DNA from 2 places in the Streptomyces sp. NPDC002935 genome. Region 1 is predicted to be linked to the other one. Evidence: riboswitches for the same ligand, from Rfam matches in the RefSeq annotation. Region 1 holds a riboswitch; the other holds the start of a gene.
The links. Region 1 has a riboswitch for S-adenosylmethionine ahead of ABZX90_RS38130 (aminotransferase class V-fold PLP-dependent enzyme). Riboswitches for the same ligand answer to the same signal wherever they lie in the genome.

Region 2: another riboswitch for S-adenosylmethionine. It lies ahead of thrC (threonine synthase); the one in region 1 lies ahead of ABZX90_RS38130 (aminotransferase class V-fold PLP-dependent enzyme).

Annotation. Positions count from the first base shown of each region.
Region 1 is NZ_JBEXNW010000043.1:51,448-57,151, forward strand. Features, by position in the region: gene ABZX90_RS38115 (hypothetical protein) at 1-219, opposite strand, end outside; gene ABZX90_RS38120 (rhomboid family intramembrane serine protease) at 373-1,128, shown strand; gene ABZX90_RS38125 (Lrp/AsnC ligand binding domain-containing protein) at 1,171-1,452, shown strand; gene ABZX90_RS38130 (aminotransferase class V-fold PLP-dependent enzyme) at 1,492-2,850, opposite strand; SAM riboswitch class IV at 3,040-3,156, opposite strand; gene trpD (anthranilate phosphoribosyltransferase) at 3,242-4,306, opposite strand; gene ABZX90_RS38140 (cytochrome bc complex cytochrome b subunit) at 4,445-5,704, opposite strand, start outside.
Region 2 is NZ_JBEXNW010000042.1:40,389-46,092, reverse strand. Features, by position in the region: gene groL (chaperonin GroEL) at 1-778, opposite strand, end outside; gene ABZX90_RS37715 (cold-shock protein) at 1,170-1,373, opposite strand; gene ABZX90_RS37710 (MoaD/ThiS family protein) at 1,816-2,091, opposite strand; gene thrC (threonine synthase) at 2,088-3,395, opposite strand; SAM riboswitch class I at 3,413-3,569, opposite strand; gene ABZX90_RS37700 (glucosyl-3-phosphoglycerate synthase) at 3,775-4,719, shown strand; gene ABZX90_RS37695 (trehalose-6-phosphate synthase) at 4,798-5,704, shown strand, end outside.

The sequences.
Region 1 (5,704 bases):
GTCCACGAGTTCCACCTGATCCACCGCGTTGCACCAGCGGCACCGCACCGACTCGATGGTCTCACTGACCACCTCGCGCTCCTCGACCTTCGGCTCACCGGCCAGGTCGAGGTGCACGTACTCGACGACCTTCGAGGAGCGGGTCACGTCGAAACGCGTGAGGTTGCCGCAGAGGGCACAGCGCCAGCGCGTCTTGGCGTCGGGCAGGGGAACTGTCATAGGGCAGTCGCTTTCCTTCTAGTGTCCGTCCAACGCCGGTCTCCCGGCGCATGTGGCTCGTAACCCTACGGCCTGGCGGGTACTCGACGCTCGGCTGTCCGCGGCGGCGAGGCGGCCTGTGTGCTTCGGTCCCGTTACGTCATGCTCTGCACCATGATCGGCAATTGGAGTACGGCGGTCGGCAGGGCGCTGCGGGGTCAGTCGGCGCCGGTGACGTACGGGCTGATCGTCCTGTGTTGTCTGATCTTCGTGATCGGTCCCGCCTCGGGCCTCGATCCCGCGTACGGCACCGGGGACGAACTGCTGGTCGCCCAGCGGGCGTACTTCCGCCGCTGGGGCGTGGTGCCGGCGGACCTGTTCGGCGGGGCCCCGCGCGAGGCGCTCACCCCGGCCACAGCCCTGTTCATCCACGGCAGCTGGCTCCACCTTCTCGGCAACATGCTCTTCTTCTACGTCTTCGGGGCGATGACCGAGGAACGCATGGGCCATGGGGAGTTCGCCCTCTTCTACATGGGCTGCGGATATCTGGCCCTGCTCGGCTACGCCGCCGCCAACGCCACCTCGCAGCAGTCCCTGGTCGGGGCCTCCGGGGCGATCTCCGCCGTGCTCGGCGCGTTCCTGTACCTGTTCCCCAAGGCCCGGGTGACCAGTCTCTTCCCGTTCCTGTTCTTCCTGCCGCTGCGGTTCCCGGCCTGGGTGGTGCTGCCGTTCTGGTTCGCCCTGCAGTGGCTGGCGGCGGGCCGCAGCGAATCGGGCCCCGGGGTCGCCTATCTGGCCCACCTCGTGGGCTTCTCCGCGGGTTTCGTCTACGCGTGGGTGCGGTTCGGCCGCCGTACGACCGCCGCGGCCTCCCTGGGGGCGGTGCCGGGGCCCCCGGCGGAACAGCCGGGCCAGGTGGACCGCGAGTAGGGTGAGATCCCCAATAGTGGCCCCCGAGGGAGAGAACAAGCCGTGATCACCGCGATCGTCCTCATCAAGACCAGCGTGGACCGGATCCCCGAGATCGCCGAGTCGATCGCGTCGCTGGAGAGCGTCAGCGAGGTCTTCTCCGTCACCGGCACCTACGACCTGATCGCCATGGTCCGGGTCAAGGCCCACGACGACCTCGCGGACGTCATCCCCGGCAGGATCAGCAAGATCCCGGGCGTCGAGGCGACGGACACGCATGTGGCGTTCCGTACATACTCCGAGCACGACCTGGAGGCGGCGTTCGCCATCGGTCTCGACTCCTGACCGACGGAACACCGCCTCCGGGCGGTACCGGCGCGGGGGTCAGACCGCCGGGACGCAGCGGCCGTCCTCGGTGCGGTACTGCCACCGGGCGCCGTCCCGGACGAGTTCGCGCACCGCGCGGACGAAGCGCTCGACGTGCTCGTCGGGGGTACCGGCCCCGAAGCTGACGCGGATGGCGTTGAGGGACTTCTCGCCGGGGGCCGCCTCGGGGGCGCCGCACTCCCCCTGGGTCCCCGGGTCGCTGCCGAGCAGCGTGCGGACCAGCGGGTGGGCGCAGAAGAGGCCGTCGCGGACCCCGATGCCGTACTCGGCGGAGAGCGCGGCGGCGAAGTGCGAGCTGTTCCAGCCCTCGACGACGAAGGAGATGACGCCCACCCGCGGGGCGTCGTCGCCGAAGAGGGAGAGGACCCGGACCTCCGGGACCTCGGCGAGACCCGCGCGGACGGTACGGATCAGGTGCTGTTCACGGGCGACGAGGTTGTCGAAGCCCTCGTCGGTGAGCGCCTTGCAGGCCGACGCGATCGAGTACGCGCCGATGACGTTCGGCGAGCCGGCCTCGTGCCGGGCGGCGCTGTCGTGCCACTCCACGTCCACGCCGCCGTCCGCGCGCCGGGCGACCTTGCGGCTGGCGCCGCCGCCCGCCAGGTACGGCTCGGCCTCGCGCAGCCAGTCGGAGCGGCCCGCGAGGACACCGGAGCCGAAGGGCGCGTACAGCTTGTGCCCGGAGAAGGCGACCCAGTCGACGTCGAGGTCCTGGACCGACACCGGGTGGTGCGGGGCGAGCTGAGCGGCGTCCAGGACGATCCGGGCGCCGTGGGCGTGCGCGGCGGCGGCCAGCTCACGCACCGGCCACAGCTCCCCGGTGACGTTCGAGGCACCGGTGACGCAGACCAGGGCCGGTCCGTGGTCACGGGCGGCGAGGGCGCCCTCCAGGACCGCGACGGCCTCGCCCGGGGTGCGCGGGGCGTTCAGGTACGTCACCCGGGCGTCGCGCCACGGCAGCAGCGAGGCGTGGTGCTCGGTCTCGAAGACGAAGACCTGGCAGTCGGCCGGGAGAGCGGCGGCGAGCAGGTTGAGCGAGTCGGTGGTGGAGCGGGTGAAGACGACCTGGTCGCCGGCGCGGCAGTCGAGGAACTCCTCGACGGTCCTGCGGGCGTTCTCGAAGAGGTCGGTGGACAGCTGCGAGAGGTAGCCGGCGCCCCGGTGGACGCTGCCGTAGTACGGCGCGTACGCGGCCACGTCGTCCCACACCCGCTGAAGGGCGGGCGCGCTGGCCGCGTAGTCGAGGGCGGCGTAGGTGACCTCGCCGCCGGTGACGAGCGGGACGGTGACATCCCGGCCCAGAACGGCCAAGGGGGCACAAACGGTCTGGTCGGCGGCAACGGTGGAGACAGACATGGCGAGCTCCTGTGAGAGGCAGGCGGGATCACCGCGCGAGCCGGCCGCCCGGAGGCAGGGCTCAGCGCAGGAAAGGGTGAAAAGGGTGTGCGGAGGTGGGGCTCGACGCCCTATCGCATTCGCTTGCTCACAGAAGGCTCCCTCGAACGACCAGGACCCCTGGTTGCATCCGCCCGGAAGGGCGGGAGGGGTCCGCGCTTGCCGTAGGCCTCGCTGCCTACGACCTGGTCTTCACCCGGGGCACCCCGCCACGGACGGAGGGTTGCCGGACAGCCGGCCGGGGCCTGATGGCTGTCACTCATGACCTGATACAGCATCTTGCCAGAGGATCATCCACGCGCAAGGCGCAGTCCGGATTCTGGACTGCGCCTTGCTCCGTGTCATGGGTGGATCAGGCGTTGCTGGCGGCCACCCAGCGGTCCAGGGTGCGCTTCGCGGCGCCGGAGTCGATCGCCTCGGCCGCCTTCTCCATTCCGTCGCGTAGCTGGTCCGCGAGGGGCGCGCCGGTCGGCGACAGGGCCACCAGGGCCGCCGCCGAGTTCAGCAGGACCGCCTCCCGTACGGGCCCCTTCTCGCCGTCCAGCAGGCGCCGGGCGACCTCCGCGTTGTACGAGGCGTCGGCGCCGCGCAGGGCCTCCACCGGGACGATGTCGAGCCCGACGTCACGCGGGTCGAAGCGCTCCTCGGTGACCTTGCCGTCGCGGACCACCCAGACATGGGAGCCCGCAGTGGTGGTCAGCTCGTCGAGGCCGTCGTCACCGCGGAAGACCAGCGAGGAGTTGCCGCGCTCGGCGAACACACCCGCCACGATCGGCGCCATGCGGGGGTCGGCGACTCCGACCGCCTGGGCCCTCACCCGCGCCGGGTTGGTCAGCGGGCCGAGCACGTTGAAGGTCGTCCGGATGCCCAACTGGCCGCGTGCCGCCGCCGCATGACGCAGCGCCGGGTGAAACTTCACCGCGAAGCAGAAGGTGATCCCGGCCTCTTCGGCCACCTCGGCGACCCGCTTCACCGTGAGCTGGAGATTGACGCCGAGCTTCTCCAGGACGTCCGAGGAGCCGGACGCGGAGGACGCGGCCCGGTTGCCGTGCTTGACGACCTTGGCGCCGGTGCCGGCCACGACGATCGAGGACATCGTGGAGATGTTGACGGTCTTCGCCCCGTCGCCGCCCGTGCCGACGATGTCGACGGTGTGTCCGGGCACTTCGATCACATTGGCGTGCTCGTACATCGCCCGGACGAGTCCGGAGATCTCCTGGACGGTCTCGCCCTTGGCCCGCAGGGCGACCATGAACCCGGCGATCTGCGCGTCGGTCGCCTCGCCGCGCATGATGCGGTCCATCGCCCAGGCCGTGTCGTCCGCGCTCTGGTCGCGGCCTTCCAGCAGGCCGTTCAGTACCTGGGGCCAGGAACGGACCGCCGCGGTGTCGCCTCCGGCGGGGTTCACAGCGCTCATGGTCGCTCCTGGGTTCGTAGGTGACGCGAAGGGACTCACCCCTTGCGCGGGGTGAGTCCACCCTATCCAGCCCGCGAGACGGCAAAGAGCCCCGTCCATTGCCTGGACGGGGCTCTCGCCGTGGCGAACTACCGGGGATCAGTGGTGGCCGTGGCCGCTCGTGATCTCCTTGTACTCCTCGACGGTGGGCTTGGGGATCTGGTTGTCCTCCCCGTAGAAGCCCTCGCTCATCTTGGCGCGCAGCTTCTGCGTGCCCGAGACCTTGCGCTCGACACCGTTCTCGTCGACCGTCGGGCCGATCTCGGCCGGCTTGTACTGCTCGTGCGCGGTGAGCGTGTGCAGCGCGTCCTGGCTGAGCGGCTCGTGGACCTCGATGAACTCACCGTGCGGCAGGCGCTTGATGATGCCCGACTCGCGGCCGTGCAGCACCTTGTCCCGGTCCCGGCGCTGGAGGCCGAGGCAGATCCGCTTGGTGGCGATGAACGTGAGCACCGGCACGACGAAGAACGCGATCCGGACGAACCAGGTGATCGAGTTGATCGACAGGTGGAAGTGCGTGGCCCAGATGTCGTTGCCGCCGCCGACGAGCAGGACGAAGTACCAGCTGATCCAGGCGGCACCGAACGCGGTCCGGGTCGGGACGTTGCGCGGGCGGTCCAGGATGTGGTGCTCGCGCTTGTCGCCGGTGACCCAGGACTCGATGAACGGGTAGACCGCGATCGCGACCAGGACCAGCGGGAAGATCACCAGCGGGATGAACACGCCCAGGACGAGCGTGTGGCCCCAGAGGTTGATCTCCCAGCCCGGCATGACACGGATCAGGCCCTCGGAGAAGCCCATGTACCAGTCGGGCTGGGCGCCCGTGGACACCATGTCCGGACGGTACGGACCCATCGCCCAGATCGGGTTGATCGAGGCGATCGCCGCGATGGCCGCGATGACACCGAAGACCAGGAAGAAGAAGCCTCCGGCCTTGGCCATGTAGACCGGCAGCAGCGGCATGCCGACGACGTTGTTGTTCGTCTTGCCGGGGCCCGCGTACTGCGTGTGCTTGTGGTAGAAGACCAGGATCAGGTGGCCCACGACCAGGCCGAGCATGATGCCCGGCAGCAGCAGCACGTGCACCGAGTAGAAGCGGGCAACGAAGTCGCCGCCCGGGAACTCGCCGCCGAACAGGAAGAACGACAGGTACGTGCCCACGATCGGCACGGACAGGACCGCGCCTTCCATGAAGCGGACACCGGTGCCGGAGAGCAGGTCGTCCGGGAGCGAGTAACCGGTGAAGCCGGTGAACATGCCGAGGACGAACAGCAGGAATCCGAAGACCCAGTTGACCTCACGCGGCTTGCGGAACGCACCCGTGAAGAACACGCGCATCATGTGCACGAACATGCCGGC
Region 2 (5,704 bases), on a different contig from region 1:
GGGTCGACAGGGCCTCGCCCTCGACGTCCTCAGCGATGATCAGCAGCGGCTTGCCGCCCTGCATGACCTTCTCGAGGAGCGGGAGCAGGTCCTTGACGTTCGCGATCTTGGAGTTCGCGATCAGGATGTACGGGTCGTCGAGGACGGCCTCCATACGCTCCATGTCGGTGGCGAAGTACGCCGAGATGTAGCCCTTGTCGAAGCGCATGCCCTCGGTGAGTTCCAGCTCCAGACCGAAGGTCTGGGACTCCTCGACGGTGATGACGCCTTCCTTGCCGACCTTGTCCATCGCCTCGGCGATGAGCTCGCCGATCTGGGTGTCGGCGGCGGAGATGGAGGCCGTGGAAGCGATCTGCTCCTTGGTCTCGACATCCTTGGCCTGCTCAAGGAGGGCACCGGAGACAGCCTCGACGGCCTTCTCGATACCGCGCTTGAGGGCCATCGGGTTGGCGCCGGCGGCGACGTTGCGCAGACCCTCGCGCACGAGCGCCTGGGCCAGCACGGTCGCCGTGGTCGTACCGTCGCCCGCGACGTCGTCCGTCTTCTTGGCGACTTCCTTGACCAGCTCGGCGCCGATCTTCTCGTACGGGTCCTCGAGCTCGATCTCCTTGGCGATGGAAACACCATCGTTGGTGATCGTGGGCGCGCCCCACTTCTTCTCGAGGACGACGTTGCGGCCCTTGGGGCCAAGGGTGACCTTGACGGCGTCGGCGAGCTGGTTCATCCCGCGCTCGAGACCGCGCCGTGCCTCCTCGTCGAACGCGATGATCTTGGCCATGTGAAGTGGTCCTCCCGGACGGGGTGGATTGCTCCGGATCGTGCCCGCGCCCGCGACGGACGGCCTGCAAGCCTTGTGGTTCCTTGCCCCACAGGCCCGCGGGCCTCACTGGCCCGATCCAAGTTCTGTCACTCTCACTGGGAGAGTGCTAACGCCAATGATTAGCACTCGACCCCTGCGAGTGCAAGCGCCTCTCGTGAAAACGGGCCCCACGAGCGGCCTCCGTACGGGCCTCCGGGCGCAGCCTCCGCGCGGCGCCCGAGAAGGCGCTCGCGGGCGCGCGGGCGCGCGCAGGACAGCGGAGGGCGGCCGAGGACGCACGAGAGGCCCGCATCCCTGGTGGGATGCGGGCCCCCCGGCGTGAGTGCGTCGGTGGTCGTTCGCGCCCGGATCAGACGGCGAGTTTGACCATGTCCGCCTGCGGACCCTTCTGGCCCTGCGAGATTTCGAACTCCACTCGCTGACCCTCTTCAAGGGTGCGGTAGCCGTCCATCTGAATCGCGCTGTAGTGCACGAAGACGTCCGCACCACCGTCGACCGCGATGAAGCCGTACCCCTTCTCCGCGTTGAACCACTTGACGGTGCCCTGAGCCATGCCTAACTCCCCTATTACTGGCCCTTGCACAGATCCACACTTCGCGGATCCGGGTCAAACCTCACCCCCCCAACGGTTGGGGGTGTGCGCCGGAACGCGTCGACCGCGGCTGAATGTATCTGTCCAACTGCCGTCTGCAACAGGTCAATCGGACGAGAATTCTGGGCATGGCTGATCGCTGATATGCGGAGAATGTGCAAGGATTCAGGGCAAGTCGGGCCCCGTAAATGCCATAAACGGCTCAAATAGGCGGGGCAGTTTGGCTACTTCTTGTCGGATGCCGGGCAAGAACTCATATGCGTCCGGCATGAAACCAACATCGAAAGCGAAGCGACTTCCCCAACTGTAGCGCGCTCAACCCTACAGAATTGCCCCCTCCGTTTCTCTCACGGAGGGGGCAATTCGATGAACTCAGCGTGTTCGGCATTACCGAGGGTAACGATCAGCCTCCGGCGACGGCCGGAATGATCGAGACACCGACACCGTCCGGGGTCGCCGTCTGAAGGCCCTGCTCGAACCGGACGTCGTCGTCGTTGACGTACACGTTGACGAAGCGGCGCAGCTTGCCCTGGTCGTCCAGAACGCGCGCGGCGATGCCCGTGTGGTTGCTCTCCAAGTCGGCGATGACCTCGGCGAGGGTCGTGCCCTCGGCCGACACCTCGGCGGCGCCCCCGGTGTAGGTGCGCAGGATGGTGGGGATGCGGACGTTGACGCTCATGATGCGAGGCCAGCCTCTCGGAAGGAGTCGAGGTTCGGGCGGATGGTCGCGGTCAGCCCGGTGTCCGAGGCCACCGCGTCCAGAGTCTTGAGGCCGTCGCCGGTGTTCAGCACGACCGTGGTGAGGGTCGGGTCGAGAAGACCGTTCTCGATCAGCTTGCGGGTGACGCCCACGGTCACACCACCGGCCGTCTCCGCGAAGATGCCCTCCGTGCGCGCGAGCAGCTTGATCGCGTCGACGATCTGCTCGTCGTTCACGTCCTCCACCGCACCGCCGGTGCGCCGCGCGATGTCGAGCACGTACGGCCCGTCCGCGGGGTTGCCGATGGCCAGCGACTTGGCGATGGTGTCCGGCTTCTGCGGCCGTACGACGTCGTGGCCGGCCTTGTAGGCGACGGACACCGGGGAGCAGCCCTCGGCCTGCGCGCCGAAGATCTTGTACGGCTTGTCCTCGACGAGCCCGAGCTTGATCAGCTCCTGCAGTCCCTTGTCGATCTTCGTGAGCTGGGAGCCGGAGGCGATCGGCACGACGAGCTGGTCGGGGAGCTTCCAGCCGAGCTGCTCGCAGATCTCGTACGCCAGCGTCTTGGAGCCCTCGGCGTAGTACGGCCGCAGGTTGACGTTGACGAAGCCCCAGCCCTCGCCGGCCGGGTCGCCGATCAGCTCGGAGCAGAAGCGGTTCACGTCGTCGTAGTTGCCCTGGATGCCGACGAGCTCGCCGCCGTAGACCGCGGCCATGACGACCTTGCCCTGCTCCAGGTCGTGCGGGATGAACACGCAGGAGCGGAAGCCGGCGCGGGCCGCCGCGGCGCCGACGGCGCCGGCGAGGTTGCCGGTGGAGGAGCAGGAGAGGGTGGTGAAGCCGAAGGCGCGGGCCGCTTCGATGGCCTGGGCGACGACGCGGTCCTTGAAGGAGTGCGTCGGGTTGCCGGAGTCGTCCTTGACGAAGAGCTTGCCGGCGTCGACACCGAGCGCGCGGGCCAGGTTGTCGGCCTGGACGAGCTTGGTCCAGCCGGGGTTGATGTTCGGCTTCTCGGCCACGTCCGCGGGGACGGGCAGGAGGGGCGCGTAGCGCCAGATGTTCGCGGGTCCCGCTTCGATGCGCTTGCGGAGCTCCTCGGTTTCGTAGGCCGAGAAGTCGTAGGCGATCTCCAGCGGGCCGAAACACTCCTCGCAGGCGAAGACCGGACCGAGCGGGACGCGGTGCCCGCACTCGCGGCAGGAAAGCGCCGCGGCCGGGCCGAGGTCCACCGCTTCGGCGGAGCTCACGGAGTTCGTGGTGCTTGCAACTGTCTGCGCAGCCATGGAGGCGAGGCCCTTTCTCCTCATCTTCCTCACGACGCACTTCGCCGTGAGACGGATTTGGCACCTTCCCTAGCCGGGAGCCTCGCGACGCGATCGACATCGATCGGTACGAGACCGGCTGGAGGGTTGCCGGGGCTTCATCGGGCCGTATCCCTCTGCCCCTCTGGATGAGCGGTATTTAATTGTTGGACTGTTGAACGCGATACGTACCGACGATCCAGGACATGCGATGGTCATCCGCGTTGTTCAAGACTGTAACCGAAGGCCAGGACAGTTGAGATAGTCGTCCGAACCGCGAGACGACGGCAATCGATCTGCCGCTGGCCGCAGCGGGCACGCTGATGAGAGCGTGTGATCAGACAGTGAGGAGCCGCAGACCGTGCTGAAAGAAGTCGAAAGCTGGCTGGGCACACGCTCCTGGTCCCTGACCGACCGCCCGCTCCACAGGCTCATGGCCGCGAAACGCATCACGGGGTCGACGGTCAGTGTCGTGCTGCCCGCGCTCAACGAGGAGGAGACGGTCGGCGAGATCGTCGCGATCATCCGCCACGACCTGATGCAGCAGGTACCCCTCGTCGACGAGATCGTCGTCGTCGACTCGGGCTCGACGGACCGCACCTCCGCGGTCGCCGCCGCCGCGGGCGCGAGAGTCGTGCACCGCGACGACATCCTCCCGCGGATTCCGGCAGTGCCCGGCAAGGGCGAGGTGCTCTGGCGGTCACTGCTCGTGACGAGCGGGGACATCGTCTGTTTCATCGACGCGGACCTCAAGGAGTTCTCGTCCGACTTCGTCTCCGGAATCGTGGGCCCGCTGCTCACCGACCCCGGCGTCGATCTGGTCAAGGCCATGTACGACCGCCCGCTGGGCGGCGCCTCGGGACAGGGCGGCCGGGTCACCGAGCTGATGGCCCGCCCCCTGCTCAACATGCACTGGCCGCAGCTCGCGGGCTTCGTCCAGCCCCTCGGCGGCGAGTACGCGGCCCGTCGCTCCCTGCTCGAACAGCTCCCGTTCCCCGTCGGCTACGGCGTGGAGTTGGGCATGCTCGTCGACGCCCTGCACCTGGTGGGTCTGGACGCCCTCGCCCAGGTCGACGTCGGCGTCCGCAAACACCGCCACCAGGACGGCCAGGCCCTCGGCCGGATGGCCGCCGCGATCTACCGCACCGCCCAGCTCCGGCTGGCCCGCGGGCACCTGATCCGCCCCGCCCTCACCCAGTTCGAGCGCGGCCGGGACGGTTTCCAGCCGCGCACGTACTCGGTCGACACGGAGGAAAGGCCACCGATGACCGAAATCTCCGAGTACCAGCGGCGCAGAGCCGCGTAGACCAGCCCGACCGGCCGGCGATCGCATACGGCCGAAGGGAACGTTTGAGCGTTTCGACACGGGGCTAGGTTTCGAGGCATGGCTTCAACGCACGGTGCCCACCGGATTCTGGTCGCGTCCAACCGCGGCCCGATCACCTACGAGGTACGGGAGGACGACTCGCTGCACGCCCGGCGCGGCGGCGGCGGCCTCGTCTCGGGACTCTCGGCGATCGGGCCGGACGCGGGCGCGCTATGGGTGTGCTCGGCCCTCGGCGACGGCGACCGGGAGGCGGTACGGCGCGGAGTCGGCGAGGACGGCGTGCGGATGCTCGCCATCGACGCCGAGGTGCACGCCGACGCGTACAACGGCATCGCCAACTCCGTGCTGTGGTTCGTCCACCACATGCTGTACCAGACCCCGCTGGAGCCGGTCTTCGACGCGGAGTTCCGGCGCCAGTGGGAGTCGTACCGGACCTACAACCGTGCCTTCGCCGAGGCGCTGGCCGAGGAGGCCGCCGAGGGCGCCTCGGTACTGGTCCAGGACTACCACCTGTGCCTGGTGCCGGGGATGCTCCGCGAGCTGCGCCCCGACCTGCGCATCGGCCACTTCTCCCACACGCCGTGGGCACCCGAGGACTACTTCCGGATGCTCCCCGACGACATCCGCGCGGAGCTGGTGGGGGGCATGCTCGGCGCGGACCGGGTCGCGTTCCTGACCTGGCGGTGGGCGACGGCCTTCATGCTCTGCGCGGAGAAGGCCGACCCCGAGCGCTACTGCGCGACCTGGCCCTCGGGCACCCCCAGGGCGATCGAGCACCTGGACGGCGTCCGGCCGCCCGTGCGCGAGACCCTCGTCGGCGTGCACGGTCTCGGCGCGGACGCCGAGTTCCTGCGCGAGCGCTCCCACCGGCCGGACGTCGAGGAGCGGATGGCCGCGCTGCGCGAGGAGATCGGCGAGGGCCGCAGGACCGTCGTGCGCGTCGACCGGACCGAGCTGTCCAAGA